4 regions of the Streptomyces venezuelae genome follow, and region 2 is predicted to be linked to each of the others. Evidence: riboswitches for the same ligand, from Rfam matches in the RefSeq annotation. Region 2 holds a riboswitch; each other region holds the start of a gene.

Evidence for each region. A riboswitch is a leader RNA that binds a small molecule or an ion and turns the genes downstream of it on or off. The one in region 2 is predicted to bind cobalamin.
Region 1: linked by a shared signal. The riboswitch ahead of DEJ47_RS01200 (energy-coupling factor ABC transporter permease) and the one ahead of metE (5-methyltetrahydropteroyltriglutamate--homocysteine S-methyltransferase) in region 2 are both predicted to bind cobalamin.
Region 3: linked by a shared signal. The riboswitch ahead of DEJ47_RS10120 (ABC transporter substrate-binding protein) and the one ahead of metE (5-methyltetrahydropteroyltriglutamate--homocysteine S-methyltransferase) in region 2 are both predicted to bind cobalamin.
Region 4: linked by a shared signal. The riboswitch ahead of DEJ47_RS10840 (prenyltransferase/squalene oxidase repeat-containing protein) and the one ahead of metE (5-methyltetrahydropteroyltriglutamate--homocysteine S-methyltransferase) in region 2 are both predicted to bind cobalamin.

Annotation. Positions count from the first base shown of each region.
Region 1 is NZ_CP029193.1:269,128-274,622, reverse strand. It holds gene DEJ47_RS01210 (MMPL family transporter) at 1-37, shown strand, start outside; gene DEJ47_RS01205 (DUF3048 domain-containing protein) at 137-1,132, opposite strand; cobalamin riboswitch at 1,297-1,481, shown strand; gene DEJ47_RS01200 (energy-coupling factor ABC transporter permease) at 1,511-2,239, shown strand; gene DEJ47_RS01195 (energy-coupling factor ABC transporter substrate-binding protein) at 2,239-2,643, shown strand; gene cbiQ (cobalt ECF transporter T component CbiQ) at 2,650-3,399, shown strand; gene DEJ47_RS01185 (energy-coupling factor ABC transporter ATP-binding protein) at 3,396-4,295, shown strand; gene DEJ47_RS01180 (dienelactone hydrolase family protein) at 4,314-5,063, opposite strand; gene DEJ47_RS01175 (endo alpha-1,4 polygalactosaminidase) at 5,188-5,495, opposite strand, start outside.
Region 2 is NZ_CP029193.1:7,738,238-7,743,732, forward strand. It holds gene DEJ47_RS34875 (MarR family winged helix-turn-helix transcriptional regulator) at 1-397, shown strand, start outside; gene DEJ47_RS34880 (hypothetical protein) at 409-828, opposite strand; gene metE (5-methyltetrahydropteroyltriglutamate--homocysteine S-methyltransferase) at 1,051-3,375, opposite strand; cobalamin riboswitch at 3,539-3,758, opposite strand; gene DEJ47_RS34890 (hypothetical protein) at 4,106-5,495, opposite strand, start outside.
Region 3 is NZ_CP029193.1:2,173,565-2,179,059, reverse strand. It holds gene DEJ47_RS10130 (helix-turn-helix domain-containing protein) at 1-286, shown strand, start outside; gene DEJ47_RS10125 (VOC family protein) at 291-746, shown strand; cobalamin riboswitch at 744-929, shown strand; gene DEJ47_RS10120 (ABC transporter substrate-binding protein) at 994-2,022, shown strand; gene DEJ47_RS10115 (FecCD family ABC transporter permease) at 2,028-3,089, shown strand; gene DEJ47_RS10110 (ABC transporter ATP-binding protein) at 3,086-3,865, shown strand; gene DEJ47_RS36380 (hypothetical protein) at 3,938-4,246, shown strand; gene DEJ47_RS36375 (hypothetical protein) at 4,315-4,539, shown strand; gene DEJ47_RS10100 (PaaI family thioesterase) at 4,548-4,952, opposite strand; gene DEJ47_RS10095 (LysE family translocator) at 5,048-5,495, opposite strand, start outside.
Region 4 is NZ_CP029193.1:2,345,010-2,350,504, reverse strand. It holds gene DEJ47_RS10850 (energy-coupling factor transporter transmembrane component T) at 1-599, opposite strand, end outside; gene DEJ47_RS10845 (SCO2322 family protein) at 643-1,338, opposite strand; gene DEJ47_RS10840 (prenyltransferase/squalene oxidase repeat-containing protein) at 1,335-2,570, opposite strand; cobalamin riboswitch at 2,692-2,816, opposite strand; gene DEJ47_RS10835 (MBL fold metallo-hydrolase) at 2,841-3,896, opposite strand; gene DEJ47_RS10830 (aldehyde dehydrogenase) at 4,112-5,495, shown strand, end outside.

The DNA.
Region 1 (5,495 bases), 7.5 Mb from region 2:
CGAGACGGACCGGGAACTGGCCCCCGCCGGCCGCTGACACACCGCGGTCCTCGCTGAGCGGGCCGGTCGGGACACCCCACGCGTGGGGGGAGTGCCCCGACCGGCCCGCTCGGTCGTTCCCCGGGGTCCGGACGCCTCAGCGGCGGTCCGCGTAGACCATCCAGACCTGCCCGGGGGCGAAGGTCATCGGCTCGCCGTTCGGCCGGGTGAACGTGGTGCCGCCCTCGGCCGAGGGACGCTCCCAGCGCGTCGCGTACCGCTTCCCGTCGCGCAGCACCGTCGCCTTGCCGCGGCCCACCGTCTCGATGTACGGCGTCACCGCGCCGTTGACGTCCTTGAAGCGTGACGGACGCATGTTCACGTGCTGGATCACGACGGTGCGGGCGCCGAGTCGCTTCCCCGAGGTGCTGCGGGCCGGTGCGCCGTCGAAGGACGCGAGCCAGCGGCCCTGCCGCGGCGACCAGCGGAAGGTGTGGCTCGCGGAGGCGTACTGGACGGTCCGCGCGGCGGTGCGGGCACCGCCCGCCGGGGCCGGGCCGAAACGGAAGCCGATGTCGGCCGGACGTTCGGCCCGCGGCGCCGTACGCAGCAGTGCCTTCGGGCGGACGAAGAGGTTGTGCGGGGCGGGGCGTCCGCTGTGGCGGAAGTACGCGCCGGGCGCACGGTCGTGCGAACGGGCGTACAGCGGCGAGTTCCGCAGCACCTTCTGCAGGGCGCTGCGCGCCCCGGAGTACGCGAGGGCGGGCCGCCCGAACTGGCGCAGGAGCTCGATGTCCGACTCGCGCGCACTGCGCACCGGCCCGACGGCCTTCGGGAGTTTGCTGGAGTACACGCCCATCAGGCGGCTCATGCCGCCCTCGACCTTTTCCACGTAGACGATGTCGGCCCGGTCGAGACCGGTGTGCGGCCGTGCGTGGCGCGCGTTGTCGAACTTCACGGCGAGCACGGGATTCTGTTGTGCCGACTGCCCCGTGAAGGGTGAGGTGATCCGCGGGGCCGGGGCGTCCTCGGGGGAGGGGGCGCTCGCGTACGAGGGGGCTCCCACGGTGAGCGAGGCCGTGGCGACCAGGGCGAGCACTTTCGCGCCGATGCGAGTGCGACGGGTGGCCCGGACTCTCGATGCTGCCTTCAAGGCGTCTCCATTCGTGGCGGGGCGGCAGCCGCAGATGTACCTCCCGCGCCGGTACGGCCAATCACGCCTGGGCCATCCACCGGCGCCCCGTCACTCTTTCCGGGGCACGGCCCGCGTGGCACCGCCTTGAACAGGGCGCAAGTTGTCAGCACGTCTGATGCGCACTAATGTCACCACGCCTTGGTGAACGGGAAATCCGGTGTGATGCCGGTGCGGCCCTCGCCACTGTGATCGGGAAGTCCGGCTCCAGCCCTCGCGGCAGCCACTGGGTACGCACGTACCCGGGAAGGCGGAGTCCGGTCGGTACGACCCGTCAGCCAGGAGACCGGCCAAGGCGCGTTGTCCATCCACGAGGTGCTGGAGAGGGTCTGCCGAGCCATGCACATTGCCGAGGGTTTCCTCCCACCGGCGCACGCGATCGCCTGGGGCGTAGCGTCCGCGCCGTTCGTCGTCCACGGAGTCCGCTCCCTGACCCGTGAAGTCAAGGAACACCCGGAGAGCACGCTGCTCCTCGGCGCCTCCGGGGCCTTCACCTTCGTCCTTTCCGCCCTGAAGATCCCCTCCGTGACGGGCAGTTGCTCGCACCCGACGGGGACCGGGCTCGGGGCGATCCTGTTCCGACCGCCGATCATGACGGTGCTCGGGACCATCACCCTGCTCTTCCAGGCCCTGCTCCTCGCCCACGGCGGGCTCACCACCCTGGGCGCCAACGTATTCTCCATGGCGATCGTCGGGCCCTGGGCGGGATACGCGGTCTACCGGCTCCTCAAGCGGTACGACGTGCCGCTCATGGTCGCCGTGTTCTTCGGCGCGTTCGTCGCCGACCTGTCCACGTACTGCGTCACCAGCGTCCAGCTGGCCCTCGCGTTCCCCGACCCGAGCAGCGGGTTCCTGGGCGCCCTGGGCAAGTTCGGCGGCATCTTCGCCGTCACGCAGATCCCGCTCGCGGTCAGCGAGGGACTGCTCACCGTCCTGGTGATGCGGCTGCTCGTGCAGTCGAGCAAGGGCGAACTGACGCGGCTCGGCGTGCTGTTGCAGCGCAAGCGGCCGACCGCGACGACCGAGCCGACCAAGTCCACCGGGACGCAGACGGGGGCCAGTGCCTGATGAGCCGTAACGCGAAGATCAACACCCTGCTGCTCCTCATCGTGGCCGCACTCGCCGTGCTGCCCATCGCACTCGGACTCGGCGACGACGAGGAAGAGCCGTTCGCCGGCGCCGACGCCCAGGCGGAGACGGCGATCACCGAGATCGAGCCGGACTACGAACCGTGGTTCTCGCCGCTGTACGAACCCCCGTCCGGTGAGGTCGAGTCCGCGCTGTTCGCCCTCCAGGCCGCCCTCGGCGCCGGTGTCCTCGCCTACTACTTCGGAATCCGCAAGGGCCGCAGGCAGGGCGCGGAACAAGCACGTGCGGAACAGGCCGAAGAGGCGCGTGCGAAGCGGGACACCGGCCCCGCCGGGGAACCGGTCGACGCGGACGGCGGCCGGGCCGAGACCGAGCAGGTCTGATCCGGCGTGCTGCCCATCGACGCGGCGGCGCACAGCAGTCGCTGGCGCCGCCGCCACCCCGTGGACAAGGCCGTGCTCGGGCTCGGCCTCACCATTCTCGCCATCTCCCTGCCGCCCTGGCCGGGCGCCGTCCTGGTCCTGGCCGCCGCACTCGTCCTGTTGCTCGGCCCCGCGGGCGTGCCCGCCCGCAAACTGTGGCGCGCCTACCGTGTGCCGCTCGGCTTCTGCGTCACCGGCGCACTCACCCTGCTCGTCCAGGTGGGCGGCCCCGGAGGATTCGTGACGTTCGCGGAGGGCGGCCCGGCGCGTGCGGGCGGGCTGCTCCTGAGGACCTCCGCGGCCTCGCTCGGCGTGCTCCTCTTCGCCTTCACCACGCCGATGTCCGACCTGCTGCCCCGCCTGGTCAAGGCGGGTGTGCCCGCACCCGTGGTGGACGTGGCCCTGGTCACGTACCGGATGAGCTTCCTGCTCCTGGACTCCATGAGCCGCATCCGGCAGGCGCAGGCCGCCCGCCTCGGCCACACCACCCGCGCCGCCGCCTGGCGTTCGCTCGCCGGTCTCGGCGCCACGGCGTTCGTGCGCGCCTTCGACCGGGCGGGCCGCCTGCAGGTGGGCCTCGCCGGGCGCGGCTACGACGGCACCCTGCGCGTCCTCGTGCCCGAGGCCCGCATGTCGCGGTCCTTCGTCGCGGCGGGCGTGGCACTCCTCGCGGGCCTGGCGGCCCTCACCCTCGTACTGGAAAGGTTCCTCCCATGAGCGAGCCGAGGGCTCTGCGCGAGCCGGACGCTCCCGCACGGCCGCACGTCTCCGTCGTCGCCCTGCGCGCGGCGGCGTACGCGTACGAGGACGGGCCCACCGTCCTCAGCGGCCTGGACTTCGACGTCGTCGACGGCCGCGCGCTCGCACTGCTCGGGCGCAACGGCAGCGGCAAGACCACCCTCATGCGCCTCCTCAGCGGCGGACTGCGCCCCGCCGAGGGGAGCCTCACCCTGGACGGCACCCCGGTCACGTACGACCGCAAGGGCCTGACCCGGCTCCGCACCACCGTGCAGCTGGTCGTCCAGGACCCGGACGACCAGCTGTTCGCCGCGTCGGTCGAGCAGGACGTGTCGTTCGGGCCGCTCAACCTCGGCCTGCCCGACCCCGAGGTCAGGGCCCGGGTCGCCGAGGCTCTCGCCGCCCTCGACATCACCCCGCTCGCCGACCGGCCCACCCACCTGCTCTCCTACGGCCAGCGCAAGCGGACCGCGATCGCGGGCGCCGTCGCGATGCGCCCCCGCGTCCTCGTCCTCGACGAGCCGACCGCGGGACTCGACCCCGACGGGCAGGAGCGCCTCCTCGACACCCTGCAAGGACTCCGGGACGCGGGCACGACCGTGGTCATGGCGACCCACGACGTGGACCTGGCCCTGCGCTGGGCGGACGACGCGGCGCTGCTCACCCCCTCCGGCGTACGGACGGGACCGGCCGCGGAGATCCTGGCCCGGCGGGACCTCCTCGACCAGGCGGGCCTGCACCTGCCCTGGGGCATCGCGGTCGGCGAACTCCTGCGCGCCCACGGCCTGCCGACCGGCACGACAGAAGGGCCGCGCACGGCCGAGGAGTTGGCGGCGCTGGTGGCGCGCCCGGCGAGCGGGGCGGACGACGTCTGACCACCCCGGAGGCGGGGCTCAGCCGCTCTTGAGAGTGCGGTCGAGCAGCGACAGCAGCCGATCCCAGTGCCGCCGGAGCCCCTCGGCGTCGAAGGCGTCCGTGTCGGACATGGTGAAGCCGTGGGCCGTGCCCGGGTAGGTCTCGATGGCGTGGGTGACACCCGCCGCGTCGAAGGCCTTGCCGAGCTCGTCGACCGCCTCGGGTGTCAGGTCTCCCTCCGCGAGGCCCAGGTGGACCTCGGCGGTGAGGCCGTGGACGAGGCGGTGCGGGCTGTCCGGCGCGTCGGTGACCACGAAGCCGGGGTGGAAACCCGCGACGGCGGCGACCCGATCCGGGTGGGCGATGGCGGTGCGCATCGCCAGCGAGGCGCCCAGGCAGTAGCCGATCGCGGCGACCGGTCCCGCGCCGACCTCGGGCCGGGCCGCGAGGAAGGAGAGGTAGGCGTCGGCGTCCCGCAGGATCCGCTCGGTGGTGTGCGCCTGGATCAGGGGCATCGCCTGGGCGAAGACGCCGGGACGTTCCGCCTCACCGATGTGGCCCGGGAGGTCGAACACCGGCGCCGGGCCCTGCCGGTAGTAGAGGTTGGGGACGAGTACGCAGTATCCGTGCCCGGCGAGCTCGACGGCCTTGTCCGTCAGCTCGGGGCGCAGGCCGAAGGCGTCCGGGTACAGGAGCACACCGGGGTGCCGCTCGCCGTGGTCGGGAAAGGCGGCGAAGGCGTCGGCCACGCCGTCCGCGGTGGGTATCTGCAGTGTCTGGGTGGGCACGGCTTTCCTTCCGGTCGAGGTCGACGGGGAGCTCCGCGCGTCGCGAGCTCCCCGCACCCGCACGATAGGTGCTGTGCCGTGACCGGAAGCCAGCGCCCCGGGAGCGCTCGGCCGTGCCCGTTCCTCAGCAGTGCCGGTACACGTGCCCGTCCTCGCCAGCCGGCCGCACGTCGCGGTCGCGCAGGGTGACGGAGAGCTTCTTGCCCCAGGCGCGGCACGCCGCGTCGAAGTCCTTCGTCACGTACTCGATGTCGAAGACCTTCCCGTCGTACGCGGACGTGAAGTCGGGGCACTCCTTGTAGTGGGCGCACTCCTCGGTCACCGCGAAGTCGAAGCCGATCCGCTCGCGCCGGTCCAGCAGGTCGGTGGTGTTCTTCTGCGCGATGGCCAGGCCCTGGCTGTGCGCGCGCCGGGCGAGAAGACGGGCGAAGG
Region 2 (5,495 bases):
GCTCCCTCAGTTCCGCATGCTCGTCGTCCTGTCGACGCGAGGTGCCACGAAACTGGTCACGCTCGCCGAGCACTTGCAGGTGGCGCCGTCGACCGCCATGCGGATGGTGGACCGGCTCATCACGGCGGGCCTGGCCGACCGGCGGGTCAATCCCCGCAACCGCCGTGAGACGTTGCTCCAGGTCACCGACGAGGGGCGGCGGACCGTCGAGACCGTCACCGCCCGGCGCAGGGAGGAGGTCACGGCGATCGTCGAGCGCATCGACCCCGGGCAACGCGGGGCTCTGGTCACGGCGTTGACCGCGTTCAACGAAGCCGGCGGTGAGCCGCCGGTGCCGGACGCGGACGGCCGGGAGCCGCATCCGCTCGGCTGGGCGGAGGCGACGGCAGGGGCCTGACCGCGGACGCGTCAGCGCTGGTGGCCCAGCGGGCACAGTGTCGTGCTTTCGCCGGCCACCGTCTCCTGCCGGCGCCAGTGCCGGGCGCAGTAGGGGACGTCGCACCCGGCGCAGAAACCCGCGTCGCCTTTGAGGCCCGCCGTGTGGATGCGGGCGAAGGTGCGCGGATAACGGAAGGCTCTTCGGTAACGTTCCGCGTCGTCGGCCAGAACGTTCTCACCCGCGCCGTTCGTGTACGCGTCGCTCTGCACGGCGAACCACCAGAGCGAGTGGTTTCTCGAGGCGGCGTAGGCGGCCCGGCCCATCGCGTCCCAGCGCGGCATACTCACGGGATGCGCGCCGGGAGGGGTGAACTCGAGGTGCGCGATGTGTGCCTTGCACACGGCGCAGGCCACGTACAGGACGAACATGAGCGAGGGCACTTGTCTCATGGGGCGAGGCCTTGGGGGAGGCGCGAGTACTGCTCGGTGAACGCATCCTTGCACAGTGCAACGCGGCACAGAACAGGAAGCGGGACGAGCGGGCGATACGCGCCACGGATCGGACACCGCCGAGTACATCACCTCCGGCACATGACGGCCGACTGCCTCACTGGCCGCCGGGTGGGCACATGTGTGCGGCGCCCCGGTTCGAACCGGAGCGCCGCACACGCGTCAGGACGCGCTCGTCCCGATCTCCGCACGGACCGTCCTGGCCGCCGCGACCAGGTTCTCCAGTGATGCCCGGGTCTCGGGCCAGCCGCGCGTCTTCAGACCGCAGTCGGGGTTGACCCAGAGCCGTTCGGCAGGGATGGCGTCGAGTCCCTTGCGCAGCAGGGCGGCGGCTTCCTCGGCGCCGGGGACGCGCGGGGAGTGGATGTCGTACACGCCCGGACCCGCCTCGCGCGGGTAGCCGTGGGCGGCGAGTTCGCGCGCCACCTGCATGTGCGAGCGGGCCGCCTCAAGGCTGACGACGTCCGCGTCGAGGTCGTCGATGGCCTGCACGATGTCACCGAACTCCGCGTAGCACATGTGCGTGTGGATCTGGGTGTCCGGCCGTACCCCGCTGGTGGTGAGGCGGAAGGACTCGGTGGCCCAGGCCAGGTAGGCGGGGTGGTCGGCGGCGCGCAGCGGCAGCGTCTCGCGCAGGGCGGGCTCGTCGACCTGGATGACCGAGGTGCCGGTCGCCTCCAGGTCGCCGACCTCGTCGCGCAGGGCGAGGGCGACCTGGCGTGCGGTGTCGCCGAGCGGCTGGTCGTCGCGGACGAAGGACCACGCGAGCATGGTGACCGGGCCGGTGAGCATGCCCTTGACGGGCCGATCGGTGAGGGACTGGGCGTACGTCGTCCAGCGCACCGTCATCGGCTCGGGGCGCGAGATGTCTCCGGCGAGGATCGGCGGGCGCACATAGCGGGTGCCGTACGACTGGACCCAGCCGTGCTGTGTGGCGAGGTAACCGGTGAGCTGTTCGGCGAAGTACTGCACCATGTCGTTGCGTTCCGGCTCACCGTGCACCAGGACGTCGATGCCCGTCTTCTCCTGGAACGAGATCACCTCCCGGATCTCGGCCCTGATGCGCTCCTCGTACCCGACGCCGTCGATCCGTCCGGCACGCAGGTCGGCGCGGGCCGCGCGCAGTTCACCGGTCTGCGGGAACGAGCCGATGGTCGTCGTCGGCAGCAGCGGCAGGCCGAGCGCGGCACGCTGGGCGGCCGCTCGCTCCGCGTACGGCTGGGAGCGCCGCGCGTCGGCGTCCGTGACGGCGCCGGTGCGGGCGCGCACGGCCGGGTCACGCGTGATGGGGGAGCCCGCTCGGGAGGCCAGGTCGGCGCGGTTCGCGGCGAGTTGGGTGGAGATCGTGTGGGTGCCGCGGGCGAGACCGCGGGCGAGCGTCACGATCTCGGTGGTCTTCTGGCGGGCGAACGCGAGCCACCGCAGGATCTGTGGCTCGATGTCCCGTTCGAGCCCCGTGTCGAGGGGGACGTGCAGGAGGGAGCAGGACGCGGCCACGTCGACCCGTTCGGCGAGACCGAGCAGGGTGCCAAGGGTGGACAGGGACTTCTCCAGGTCGTTGACCCAGATGTTGCGGCCGTTGACGACACCGGCGACCAGACGCTTGCCGGGCAGCCCGCCCACGGAGGCCAGCGCTTCGAGGTTGCCGGCGGCAGCCTCCGTGAAGTCGAGGGCGAGCCCGTCGACCGGGGCCTTCGCGAGAACGGGCAGCGCGTCGCCGAGCCGGTCGAAGTACGACGCGACGAGCAGCTTGGGCCGGTCGGTCAGGGCGCCGAGGTCGCGGTAGGCGCGCTCGGCCGCGTTGAGGTCGGCGGGCGTGCGGTCCTGGACGAGGGCGGGCTCGTCCAGCTGGACCCATTCGGCGCCCGCCGCGCGCAGGTCGGCGAGCACCTCCGCGTACACCGGAAGGAGCCGGTCGAGCAGCGTCAGCGGGTCGAAGTCGGCGGCGACGCCGGGCGCGGGCTTGGCCAGCAGGAGGTACGTGACCGGCCCGACGAGCACGGGCCGCGCCGTCAGCCCGAGCGCACGGGCCTCCTCGAACTCGGTCACCTGCTTGGAGGAGTTGGCGGAGAAAACGGTTTCAGGCCCCAACTCGGGAACGAGGTAGTGGTAGTTGGTGTCGAACCACTTCGTCATCTCCAGCGGTGCCACGTCCTGCGTGCCGCGCGCCATCGCGAAGTAGCCGTCGAGGGCGTCCGCGTCGACGGCGGCGCGGTGCCGCTCCGGGATCGCGCCCACCATCACGGTGGTGTCCAGGACGTGGTCGTAGTACGAGAAGTCGCCGGTCGGGACTTCGCCGATACCGGCGTCGGTGAGTTCACGCCAGTTGGCGCGACGGAGGTCGGCGGAGGCGGCGCGGAGGGCGTCGGCGGTGACGCGGCCCTTCCAGTAGCCCTCGACGGCCTTCTTCAGTTCGCGGTGGGCGCCCTGGCGGGGGTAGCCGTACACGGTGGCCCGTGCTGCCGCGGCTGCGGTCCTTGTGGTCACGGAGATCTCCTTCGCGAGATGAATCCCTGAGATCCCGGGGACGGGACGAGAGCGCGAAGGGTGACGCACCGGACGGCCCGGGACCGCGCGCCGGGCGCGGCCGTCCGTCAGATGTGTTCGCCGACCCGCCCTCGAGGTCACCGGGATATCCGCGCACGAAACGGTTCGGGCACGGACAGCGGGCAGGTCTTCGGACTCGCGGGCACGTCCTCCGGGGAGGCCTCCTACTGGCCGTCGCTTCCCAGGACCTTGCGTCGGTCCCAGTGCATGTGACGGCGGTCGTTCCCGCTCACCGCTGCGGGGCAGTCCCGGATTCCCACCGGGTTCCCTCTTGCGACGCTCCCGCCTGGCGGACGGGGCGAACCAGCTGCACCGATCACCTTACGGCGCGCTCCGCCGACGGACCGGGCCGTGTCCGGCATTCGGAGGGTGAGGTGGAACACGTGCGCGATGCGCTTCGGCCACGGGCCGGCAGGGAAGGCGGTACCCGGTGGCGAACGGCCCGAACAGACCGGCGGCCCGCCCCCGGGGCCAGGCAAGCTACGGAGACATGAACCACGAGACATGAACCGCCACCACGCCGGGGACGTTCCACCTCCGGAACCGGCCGGACCAGACGACACCCGTCAACTCACCGACTGCGTCACGGTTCTCGCCGTGCACGCGGCTACGGCGGCGCGATCACCCACGACGCACTCCGCACCGCCCGTGACCGAGCGCCTTCTCGCGTTCAGCCGCTGTCGTTCAGCCGCTCTCTGTTGAGGCGGTCGACCGCGCCCGACGCGTCGCCGATCGTCGCGAAGTCGACGGCGACGAAGTTGACCGGCCGGCCGCGTTCCTTCTCGCAGCGGCGGGCCCGGTCCAGGATGAAGTCGCGTTTGTTGACGACGGCGGCGTCGAGACGGCTGCCGCCCATGTCGGTGATGAAGTGGTTCAGCAGGAACAGCCGCTTGCCGGTCCCGCCGCGGTGCGGGACGCAGTTCATCTGTTCCGGTGCGGTGTACGAGAACGGGGTCTCCATGCCGTACCGGTAGAAGTTGCGGTACCAGGGCGCGGGCCCGTCGGCCTGTTCGGCGAAGACGACCAGGCGGCGGCCCGAGTCGATCATCTCGCCCAGTGTGGGCCACGGGTGGTTCGGGTCGGCGTCCGGTGTGAACAGCAGCCGCTCGAGGCCCGCCCGGCGGAACGCCTCCCGTGTCCGTTCGCCGTCGATGGCGTCCTGGACGATGAGGGTGACCAGTTCACCGGGGTGCTCGTCCAGCCAGGTGCCGATCTCGCGCAACGTCTCCACGAGGGGGATCGCCCCGGCCCGGCACACCGCGTGGCACAGCCACATGCCGGGGCGCGGCGGGTTGGCGCGCTCGGCCAGGCGGGTGATCTGCTCCTTCATGTCGGGCGGGAAGTCCGCCTCCCGCAACCGTTCGGCCACCTCCTCGGGGGTCTCCCACGTCTGCGTGTCGATGAGGAGACCGCGGGCCCCGGCATCCAACTGGGCGACGATGTCCGGGTCCTGGAGCGGGCCGATGAACCGGTCCGCGGTCGTCGACATGGCGTTGTGCGTGGCCAGGAAGGCGACCTGGTCGTAACGCCTGTCGCAGAGCGACTCCGAGCCGAGGCAGAGCTCGCGGGCGTCCTTGCCCGCCGCGAGCGGGACCAGCACCGCGCCGATCATCGCGACGGCCACGAGGGCGCCGCCCGCCGTGCCCAGAACCGCGCTCCGCCGCCGCCCGGTCAGCCGCGCCCCGCGCCGCGCCACGACCTTCTGGTACGCCCACGGCGCCCCCGCCAGGGCGAGACCCGCAGCCAACGGGAGCGCCGACGTGATCAGTCCCACCGAGAGGAGGGCGTCGGCGGCACCGTGCTGCACGTCGTCCAGGAGTCGGCCCACGGAGGGCGGCCAGCTCGACGGCGGACGCATCATCAGGTCCCCGATCTGCCACCGCGCCACGGCGAGGACCACGGCCGACAGCGCACCTGACGCCGCCAGTGCCGTGCCGACGCGGCGCACCCGCACCGCCCAGGACGCCGAGCCGGTGAAGGCCAGTACGCAGCCCGCGCCGAGGGCGAGCACGCCGGCGATGCCCTGGACCCACCCCAGCGCCAGCCTGGTGAAATACCGG
Region 3 (5,495 bases), 5.6 Mb from region 2:
GCTCAGTGAGCGCAGGCTGACCGCGCTGTTCCGCGCCGAGACGGGCCTGACCCCCAAACAGGCGGCCCGCCTCATGCGCTTCCAGCACGCCAAGACCGCCGTGGCCCGCGCGGTCGCCGCGGGCGCGCCGCCCGACCTCGCCCGCGTCGCGGCCGACACCGGGTACTACGACCACTCCCACCTCGTACGCGACTTCCAGCAGTACACAGGGATGGCGCCGACCGGCTGGCTGGCCGAGGAGTGCCGGAATATCCAAGCCGGGGCGCACGGCCGGGGCGAAGAGTAGAGGCATGGACACCAACCGGAACACTTCGATGGAACAGCAGCTCAGCACGCCCGCCCCGGCCATCTGGCCGGCCCTCCAGGCGCAGGACGCCCCCGCCCTGATCGACTTCCTCGTCGGCACCGTCGGCTTCCTGCGGACCGCCGTCTACGAGGACGAGGGCCGCGTCGCCCACGCCCAGCTCGACTGGCCCGAGGGCGGCGGCGTCATGCTCGGCTCGTACGACCCGGCCAACGCGGCGACCTGCGGCAAGCCCGGCACGGCGGGCGCCTACGTCGTCACGGACCACGTCGACGACCTGTACCGGCGGCTCGTCGAGGCCGGGGTGAAGGTCACCGGCGAGATCGAGGACAAACCCTACGGAAGCCGTGAGTTCGGCATCGAGGACCCGGAGGGCAACCGCTGGTCCTTCGGCACGTACCGGGGCGAGCCGAGGCCCGGACCGACCATCGAGCAGCCGTGATAACTTGCGCAAGCCAGTCAAACCCACACCTGGGCCAGGGAATCCGGTGCGAATCCGGAACTGACGCGCAGCGGTGAGGGGGACGGGCGGGACCACGGCCACTGGGCGTCTCACGGCGCCCGGGAAGGCGTCCCGCCCGGCCGATCCCGAGTCCGAAGACCTGCTGGCGCCCTCCGGCCGCTCACCCGGCGGCGGGGGTCCGACGCAGGCCAGGCTCCGCGTATGAGCCGCGACACCAAGGGATCACGTGTCCTCGACAGCCCGTATATCCGCCCTTCTCTGTGCCTGCCTGTTCACGCTCACCGCGTGCGGCGGAGGCGGCACGTCGGACAAGGCGGACAAGAAGGCCGCCGGCTACCCGGTCACGGTCACCTCCTGCGGCAAGGAGGCGAAAGTCCTGGCGCCGCCGAAGCGGGCCGTCTCCCTCGACCAGGGCTCCACGGAGATCCTCCTCTCCCTCGGCCTCGCCGACCGCATGGTGGGCACCGGCACCTGGACCGACCCGGTCCTGAAGAACCTGGAGAAGGACAACGCGAAGGTCGAGCGGCTCGCCGACCGCTACCCGTCCCTGGAGAGGGTCCTCGCCAAGGAGCCGGACTTCGTCAGCGCGTCCTTCCTCTTCACGGTCGGCAAGGGCGGCGTCGCCGACCGCGCGAAGTTCGACGAGCTCGACGTCCCCGTCTACGTCTCGCCCAGCGACTGCGCGGGCAAGGACAACGACGGCGGCGGTGACGGCAAGCGCGTCAAGACCCTCACCATGGACACCGTCTACGGCGAGGTGCGCGACCTGGCGAAGGTCTTCCACGTCGAGAAGCGCGGCGAGAAGCTGGTCGCCGACCTCAAGGCGCGGGTCACGAAGGCCACGAAGGGCATCGACGCCTCCGACGCCACACTCCTGTACTGGTTCGCCAACTCCGACGCCCCGTACATGGCGGGCTGCTGCGGCGCCCCCGGCATCATCACCCGCGAACTCGGCGCGAAGAACGTCTTCGACGACACCCGCGAGGAATGGCCCCAGATCAACTGGGAGACCGTCGCCGACCGCGACCCCGACATCCTCGTCATCGGCGACCTCACCCGCAAGTCGCAGTCCGCGGAGAGCGCCGCCGCGAAGATCAAGTTCCTGGAGACCAACCCGGCGACCAAGAACCTGAGCGCGGTGAAGAAGAAGCGGTACGTCCTGCTCAGCGGCCAGGCCATGAACCCCACGATCCGTACGGTCGACGGCATCGAGCAAGTGGCGGCGGGACTGCGGAAGTTCGGACTGGTCAAGTGACGGAGATCGCGCCGGACGCCGGCGCGGGAGGCGGTGCGGTCGGCACCGCCTCCGCCCGAGCCCGGCAGGCGCTGCTGTGGATCGCCGGAGTCGCCGCACTCGTCCTCTCCGTCTCCGCGGCCGTCACCATCGGCCCCGCGGACATCTCCGTGCCCGACGTGTGGTCGACCGTCGCCGCCCACCTCGGCTGGGGCGAGAGCCCGCTCACCCCCATCAGGGACGGCATCGTCTGGAACCTGCGGATGCCGCGCACCGTGCTCGCCGCCGTCTGCGGCGCGGGCCTCGCGGTCTGCGGGGCGGTCATGCAGTCCCTGCTCCGCAACCCGCTCGCCGACCCCTTCGTGCTCGGAGTGTCGTCCGGGGCGTCCACGGGAGCGGTCGCGGTCGTCGTCCTGGGGGTCGGCGGGGGAGTGGTGTCCGTCTCCGCGGGCGCCTTCGCGGGCGCGCTCTGCTCCTTCGCCCTCGTCCTGCTCCTGAGTCACACCCTCGGCGACACCACGGACCGGGTCGTGCTGTCGGGCGTCGCGGCCATGCAGCTGTTCTCCGCGCTCACGTCGTTCGTCGTCCTCACGGCGGGTGACGCCGAGACGACGCGCGGCGTGCTGTTCTGGCTCCTCGGCTCGCTCAGCGGGGTCGGCTGGACGGACGTGTGGCTGTGCGGGGCGGTGCTCGTGGCCGCGCTGGTCATCTGCCTCGGCCACGCCCGTACGCTCGACGCCTTCGCGTTCGGCCCGGAGGCCGCGGCGGCGCTGGGCGTCCGGGTGGCCCGCACCCGGCTCGTCCTGCTCTGCACGACGGCGCTGCTCACGGCGGCGCTGGTCAGCTCGGCGGGCGCGATCGGCTTCGTCGGCCTCGTCCTGCCGCACGCGGCCCGCGCGGTCGTCGGCTCCGGCCACGCCAGGCTCCTCCCGGTCACGGCGCTCGCCGGTGCGGTCTTCCTGGTCTGGGTGGACACGCTGGCCCGCACGGCCCTGGACCCGCAGGAGGTCCCGGTCGGCGTGGTGACGTCACTCATCGGCGTACCGGCGTTCGTGGCGGTGCTGTACAGGACACGGAGGACGACATGACGTCTCCGAGCATCGCCGAGGGCCTGCGGGCGGACCGCGTCAGCCGGGAGGCGGGCGGCAGACTGATCGTCGACGGCGTGAGCCTGGCCCCGCCCACTGGCGCCACAGTCGGACTCCTCGGCCCCAACGGCTCCGGCAAGTCCACGCTCCTGCGCCTGCTCGCGGGCGTCCTGGCCCCGGCGTCCGGCGTGGTCACCCTGGACGGCCGCACCCTGCCGGACACGGGCCGCCGCGCGGTGGCCCGCCGGATCGCCGTGGTCGAACAGCACGCGGCGACGCAGGTCGAACTGACCGTACGGGACGTCGTACGCCTCGGCCGCATCCCGCACCGCCGCGCCTGGTCGACCCCCACGCCCCACGACGAACGGGCCGTACGCGAGGCCCTCGCACGCACCGGGCTCACCGATCGCGCCGCCCAGGCCTGGCACACGCTGTCCGGCGGCGAACGCCAGCGCGTCCAGATAGCCCGCGCCCTGGCCCAGGAGCCCCGCGAACTCCTCCTCGACGAGCCCACCAACCACCTGGACATCCAGCACCAGCTGGACCTGCTGTCCCTCGTCGCCGAACTCCCCGTCACCAGCGTGATCGCCCTGCACGACCTGAACCTGGCGTCGATGTTCTGCGACCACCTGCTGATCCTCAAGGAGGGCACGGCGTACGCGTCGGGCACACCGGCGGAGGTCATCACGGAGAAGCTGATCGCGGAGGTGTACGGGGTGCGGGCGGTGGTGACGCCGGAGGCCGGGCGCCCGTCGGTGCGGTTCGTACGCCCGTAAGGGCTTCCACCACGCCGGCCCGACGACGGAGACTGACGGCGTACGAGGCACCGACGGAAGAGGACCCGTTCGATGATCGTGATCGCGCACCTGAGCGACACCCACACAGACACCGGAGCGGCGGCCCGCGAACTCCTCACCGCCCGGCACCCGCTGCTGACCTGCCCCGGCAACCACGACGCGCGCCCCGCGTACCGAGAACACTTCCTGGGCGAGCCGCCGAGCAAGACCCCGATCAACACGGCCCACGCCACGGACACCTTCACGCCGGCCCTGTGCGACACGTCGGTGCCCGGCGAGGACCACGGCCTGCCGGAGGACGAAACCTTCGACTGGCTGTCCACGCTCCTCGCCGAACCCCACCCGCCCGCCCCGTCCTGATCGGCTGCCACCCGAACGTCACGGCGTTCCTCGCGGGCCACGCGCGCACGCCCGCGGCGGTGGGTGGGGTGGGACCGGGGTTCCCAGGGGAGGCGGAGGGTGGAGACCACCACGTCCACCGAGACCTGTTCCCGGCGGTGGCGTTCCACGTCCTGGACGACACGGGCCGCCTGACGACGTACTACCGCACCGTTCTCCAGGGCGGCGGCCACGTATCAGTGGAACTCCGCGGCCCACACCTCGCCTTCGACGTCCGGCGGCCCCAACAACCGTTTCTCGGCGCCGAATTCTAGGAGCGGGATCATACGTCCGTGGGCGGAACGCGGATGAGGGTCTGCTGCCCTTGCGCAACGAGCGTGCGCGAGCCGTCCCCTTGCACGCCGTGGACCTCCAACTGGCATACGGTCAGCGTCCGTCCGGCCTTCAGTACCGTCCCGACGGCCTCGATGTGATCACCGGCGGCGGGCGCGAGGAGATTGATCTTGTACTCGACGGTGAGGATGTCCGCACCCTCGGGAAACAGCGTGAAGGCGGCGTAACCACCCGCGCTGTCGGCGATGGCGCTGGTCGCGCCGGCGTGGAAGTACCCGTTCTGCTGGGTGACTTCGGGCCGCGCGGGAAGCGTGATGTGTACGCGCCCCGGAGCGATGTGGGATATGCGGGCACCGAGGTGACGCATGAGCCCCTGCCGATCGAAACTGGCCATGACGCGCTTGCGCACCGCGGGCCCGGCAGCCCCGTCCTGGCCAAGGCCTTCCTCCTGCACGTGACGTCTCCCCTCGATGGCTGTTCGCGGGTTCGTCAGCCGGCCAGCTGCTCCACCAACAGGAACCCGCCGATGGCGATCATCATGGCACCGGAGGCCCGGGTCACCACCCGTGCGGCGGACGGCCGGGCCTTCAGCACGGTCCGCGCCAGGACGCCGACGCCGAGGTAGACGACGGCGCAGGCCGTCATGTGGAGCGTGCCGAGCAGCCCGGTCTGCGCGGCGACGGGCCAGTCGCTCGCGGAGTCGATGAACTGCGGAAACAGCGCGAAGTACAGCAGAAGCGCCTTGGGGTTGAGCCCGCTCGTCCCTGCCCCCTTGAGGGCGACCTGCCACGCCGAGGACGCGCCCCCGCCCTCGGACGTACCGGTTGCCGCCGCCGTGGGGGTGACGGGCGCCCGCACGACCCCCCACCCCAGCCACACCAGATATCCGGCACCCGCAACGGTGAGCACCGTGAGGACGGTCGCCGAACTGGCCACG
Region 4 (5,495 bases), 5.4 Mb from region 2:
CGCAGGCGGCGGGCCGCACGCAGGCGCTGCACGTCGACGATCAGGTTCGGAGCGAACGTCATCGCCACGACGACCGCCACCCCGACCTCGTACAGCGCACCCGGCAGCGACTTCAGCAGCCGCGCCGGGCTGGCCAGCGCGTTCGCCGCGCCGACGCAGATCAGCAGGCCGGCGAGGCGGATGCCGTCGTAGAGCGCGAACAGCAGGCCTTCCGCCGTCACCCGGCCCCCGATCCGCACGCCCCTCGCCCACTCCGGCAGCGGCACCTCCGGCAGTGTCACGACGGTGTGCGTGCCGGGGATCGGCGAGCCGAGCACGATCGCGAAGACCAGCCGGATCGCGATGACGGCCAGACCCAGCTTCACGAACGCGCCGTACGACTTCGCCCACGGCGCCGACGTCCGCCGCGCCGCCACCACGTAGCCCGCGACGCCGATCAGCAGGCCGAGCAGCAGCGGATTGGTCGTGCGGGACGCCGCCGTGCCGAGGCCGATGGCCCACACCCACCACGCGCCCGGGTGCAGCGCGTTGCCGCGGTGCGCCTCGGGGGCGAGGCGGCGCCGCAGGAGGGCGGGCGCGCCGCCGCCGTGGTCCGTCATGGTGCTGTCCGTGTCGTGTTCGTCGTCCGTACGCAGCCGCGCGTCAGCCGCGGCGGCGGGCCTGCCAGATCCCGGCGCCGCCGAGCAGCGCGACGGCGGCGATCCCGGCGATCAGGCCGACGGAGGGGCCGCCGTCGGCGCCGTCCCCCGCACCGTCGTCCGCGTTCCCCGTCCCCGTCTGCGGCTGTGTCTTCGTGGTCGTTCCGTCGTCGGCGACCTGTTCGCCGCAGCCCCTCTTCGGGTAGCCGTCGATCGCGCACAGCAGCGCCTTGCTGTCGTAGCGCAGCGGCTTGGCGACGGAGGCGAGGGCCTCCGCGCTGGTGGCGTCCTCGCCGACCTGCGCGCAGGCGGTCCGCCGCTTCGGCGGCGTCTCGCCGCCGGGCGCGTCACCCGCCGTGCCGAAGTCGACGACGAGGCCCACCCGCTTGCGGCCGTCCTTCGCCGGGGTGCCCGCGCAGATGGCGTCGAAGTCGGCGGGACCGCGCGGCTTCGCCGAGTCCTTCGAGTCGTCGGAGACCGAGAAGCGGAACCCCTGGACGTCGCCGTCCTCGGGACGCGCGGTGCCGGGGCCCTGGCTGGCGTACGTCCACTGCGCGCCGTCCCGCTCCCAGAACGACCAGTAGCGGTAACCGGCGGCCTGGGCGGGCACGGCGGCGAGAACGCCCAGGAGCGCGGCGAGGAACACGCCGACAGTCAGCCGCCCGCGCCCCCGTCCGCGCCGCTCACGGTCCCGCGTCACGGCTGCTGCTTCTTGCGGTTGCCGCTGTACAGGAAGCCGATGCCGATGCCCGCGACCATGCCGACGCCGATGATCCACCAGACGCTGACGCCGCCGTCGTCGTCCTTCTTCTCGTCCGAGTCCGCGTCGGACGGGGACTTCGAGGAGGTCTCGGGGGCCGGACCCGTGGCGTTCAGCTGCTTGACAAGGTCGGCGCCGCCGAAGTCGCGCGCGTCCAGACCGGCCGCGTGCGCGGCGAAGATCAACTTGGAGTAGGCGGCCGGGCCCGACTGCTTGGCCCAGTCCGCAGAGTTACCGGCGAGCCACTCGGCGGACTTCTTCGCCCGCTCGCCCTGTCCGGCGGCGGCGAGGGCGAGCACGGAGTCGGCGGTGGTGCCGAAGTCCGGCTGGTCCGTGGAGCCCGGCATCGACGACATCAGGTGGTCGTCGGTCTTGCCGAGGGTGTCGAGCAGATAGCCGACGCCGTTGCTCGCGGCCTGCGTGGCCGTGTCCGGCTTCGCGCACTTGGGCGCGGCGTCCTCGGACTTCTTGGGGGCGGAAACGACGAGGCCCTTGCCGAGGCTGCCGAGCACACCGGCGGCGGTGGCGTAGGCGTTCGGCGCGAGCTTGCCGGACTTCATGTCGGCGAGGCCGAAGGCGCCGCCGTCCTTGCCGCAGTCCATGGCGAGCTTCGGCAGCGCGTCGTAGGCGGACTTGCCGTCCTGGGACTTCACGTCGGCGGGGTTGCGGCCCGCGGCGACGAGCGCGCCGACGACGATGCCGGTGGAGTTCGCGTCGGAGGGCAGTCCCGGGGTGTTGCCCCAGCCGCCGTCCTTGTTCTGCACGGACTTCAGCCAGTCGACGCTCTTCTTGACCGTCTTGTCCTGGCCGCCGAGCGCGGCGAGGGCCTGCACGGCCGCCGCGGTGGAGTTGCTGTCGACCGCCGTCTTGGAGTTGCACGGCTCGGAGGAGTCCGCGCGGTACGCCGCGAAGCCGCCGCTCGCACACTGCTGGCCGGTCAGCCAGTCCACGGCCTTCGCGGCGGGCTCGACGCCCTCGGTGTGCTGGGCGAGCAGGGCGTACGACTGGCGGAAGACGCCGTCGAACTTCGGGTCGGACTTGCCGTAGAGGCCCGAGGGGAGAGCGGCCGACGGCGACGGCTTCGCGTCGTCCGCGAAGGCGGCCGGTGCCGCGGCCGAGCCGAAGACGGCGACGGCGGCGGCCAGGACCGCTGCGCTGCGACGAACGTTCATGATGGGGCGGGTTGCCTCTCCCTGCGGGGAGCGGGGCGGCACGGACCGTGCGAGCACGGCGACCGGGCGGCTCCGGCTCCGTATACCTCGACGGTGCCGCTCATCGGGGGCCCGATGAAGCGAGCCGGTCACGTTCCGCGCCGGGCATTCCGGCTCACCACGTTGCGTGGCACACGGCTGCGGGTCAGCGCCGGATTCGCACCGGCTTCCCCCTTGGCGGACGTGAGGACGACGCCCTCACTCTACCGGCCGGTCCGCGCACCCCTCGGGTCACACCGCCACGAACGCGACCGGATCGCTCCCCGGCACGGCCTCGGCGCGCCCCAGCTTCACCAGCCGCCGCACATGCGCCTCGGCCTCCGACACGGCGATGGTCCTCGACCCGTAGGGGATTTCGTCCCAGGGCCGGTTCCACTCCATGCGCGCGGCGATCTGCCACGGGGTGAGGGGCTCGGCGAGCAGGGCGAGCAGCCCGGTCAGGCGCTCCTCGTGGTGGGCCAGGAGTTCGTGGACGCGGGCCGGCGCGTCGGTGAACGCGCGCTGGTGGGCGGGGAGGATCTCCGCGGGGCCGAGGCGGGCGACGCGCTCCAGGGAGTCCAGGTAGTCGCCGAGGGGGTCGGTCACCGTCTCCGAATCGGGGTCCTCGTACAGGCCGATGTGCGGGCTGATGCCGGGCAGCAGATGGTCGCCGGAGAAGAGGCGGCCGTTGCCGCGCAGGCCCGCGGGGTGGTCCTCCTCCAGGTGGAGGCAGACGTGGCCGGGCGTGTGGCCGGGGGTCCAGACGGCGCGCAGGCGGCGGCCGGGCAGGGCGAGGAGTTCGCCGGGGGTGATGGAGCGGTCGGGCAGGGCGGGGGCGAGGCCGGGGAGCTTGCGGGGGCGGCCCTCGTCGCGGGCGCGGAGCAGCGGGGCGAGGTGGTCGGCGGGCGCGCCGGCGGCCGTGAGCTTGTCCACGAGGTACGCGTACCAGCGGTCCGGCGGGTTCGAGCGGGTGCGGCGGACCACGGACGCGTCGGCGTCGTGCATGGCGATCCACGCTCCGGACGCGTCGCGGACCTGGCCGGAGAGGCCGTGGTGGTCGGGGTGGTGGTGGGTGATGACGACGCCGTGCACGTCGGCGACCGCGACGCCGCACGCGGCGAGCCCGGCGACGAGGGTGTCCCAGGACGCCGGGTCGTCCCAGCCGGTGTCGACGAGGACCGGTCCCGCGTCGGTGTCGAGGAGGTGGACGAGGGTGAAGCCGAGGGGGTTGTCGGGGATCGGGACCTTGATGCTCCAGACGCCGCCGCCGTGCTCGGTCACCGGCGGGTCCGTCACCTGCGGGGTCATGAGGGCCTCGTCTCTCGTCGCCGGTCCCCTCGCCGGGGTCCTTCACCCTCGCCGGGGCTCCTCACTATAACTAGAACTAGTTCCAGTGGTCGCCCAAGTCGACTGCTTGGAGCGCGCGTTGCCCCTTCCGTCCGTGGACTCCACGAACTAGAACTGGTATCAGTTCCTCAGTCCTGAAACCGTGTCAGGAAACGCTCCGCAGGAGGCAGTCAGCCATGACCGAGCTCGTGGAACACGGACAGCTGTTCATCGGCGGGGAGTTGGTCGACCCGCTCGGCAAGGACGTCATCGACATCGTCTCCCCGCACACCGGAGAGGTCTTCGCCCGCGTGCCGCACGCGGCCCCCGCCGACATCGACCGCGCCGTCGCCGCCGCCCGCAAGGCGTTCGAGCACGGACCCTGGCCGCGCATGACCCTGGACGAGCGCATCGAGGTCGTCACGAAGATCAAGGACGGCTTCGCGGTGCGCCACGAGGAGATCGCCCGCGTCATCAGCACCGAGAACGGCACCCCGTACACCTCCAGTGTGATGGTGCAGGCCCTCGCCGCGATGATGGTGTGGGACGCGGCGATCACCGTCGCGCGCGACTTCCCGTACGAGGAGCAGCGGGACGGCGTCCTCGGCAGGCTGCTCGTCCGGCGCGAACCCGTGGGCGTCGTCGCGGCCGTCGTGCCGTGGAACGTCCCGCAGTTCACCGCCGCCGCCAAACTGGCCCCCGCCCTCCTCGCCGGCTGTCCCGTGATCCTCAAGACCTCCCCGGAGGCGCCCCTGGACGCCTACATACTCGCCGAGCTCGCCGCCGAGGCGGGCCTGCCCGAGGGCGTGCTGTCCATCGTCTGCGCCGACCGCGAGGTCAGCGAGTACCTCGTCGGGCACCCCGACGTCGACAAGGTGTCCTTCACCGGATCCGTCGCCGCGGGCAAACGCGTCATGGAGGTCGCCGCCCGCAACCTCACCCGCGTGACCCTGGAACTGGGCGGCAAGTCCGCCGCCGTCATCCTGCCGGACGCCGACACGGCCACGGCCGTCGCGGGCATCACCCCGTTCGCCTGGATGATCAACGGCCAGGCCTGCGTGGCCCAGACCCGCATCCTCGTCCCCCGCACCCGCTACGACGAGTTCGCCGAGGCCTTCGCCGCCGCAGCGAGCGCCCTCAAGGTCGGCGACCCCCTCGACCCCGCCACCGAACTCGGCCCGCTCGTCGCCCGGCGGCAGCAGCAGCGCTCCCTCGACTACATCCGCATCGGCCAGGAGGAAGGCGCCAAGATCCTCGCGGGCGGCGGCCGTCCCGCCGGACTCGACCGGGGCTGGTACGTCGAGCCGACCCTCTTCGGCGGCGTCGACAACTCGATGCGCATCGCCCGCGAGGAGATCTTCGGCCCCGTCATCTGCCTGCTGCCCTACGGCGACGAGGACGAGGCGGTACGCATCGCCGACGACTCCGACTACGGACTCAGCGGCAGCGTCTGGACGGCCGACACCGAGCGTGGCATCGACATCGCGCGCCGCGTGCGCACCGGCACGTACTCCGTGAACACCTTCAGCCTCGACATGCTCGGCCCCTTCGGCGGCTTCAAGAACTCGGGCCTCGGGCGCG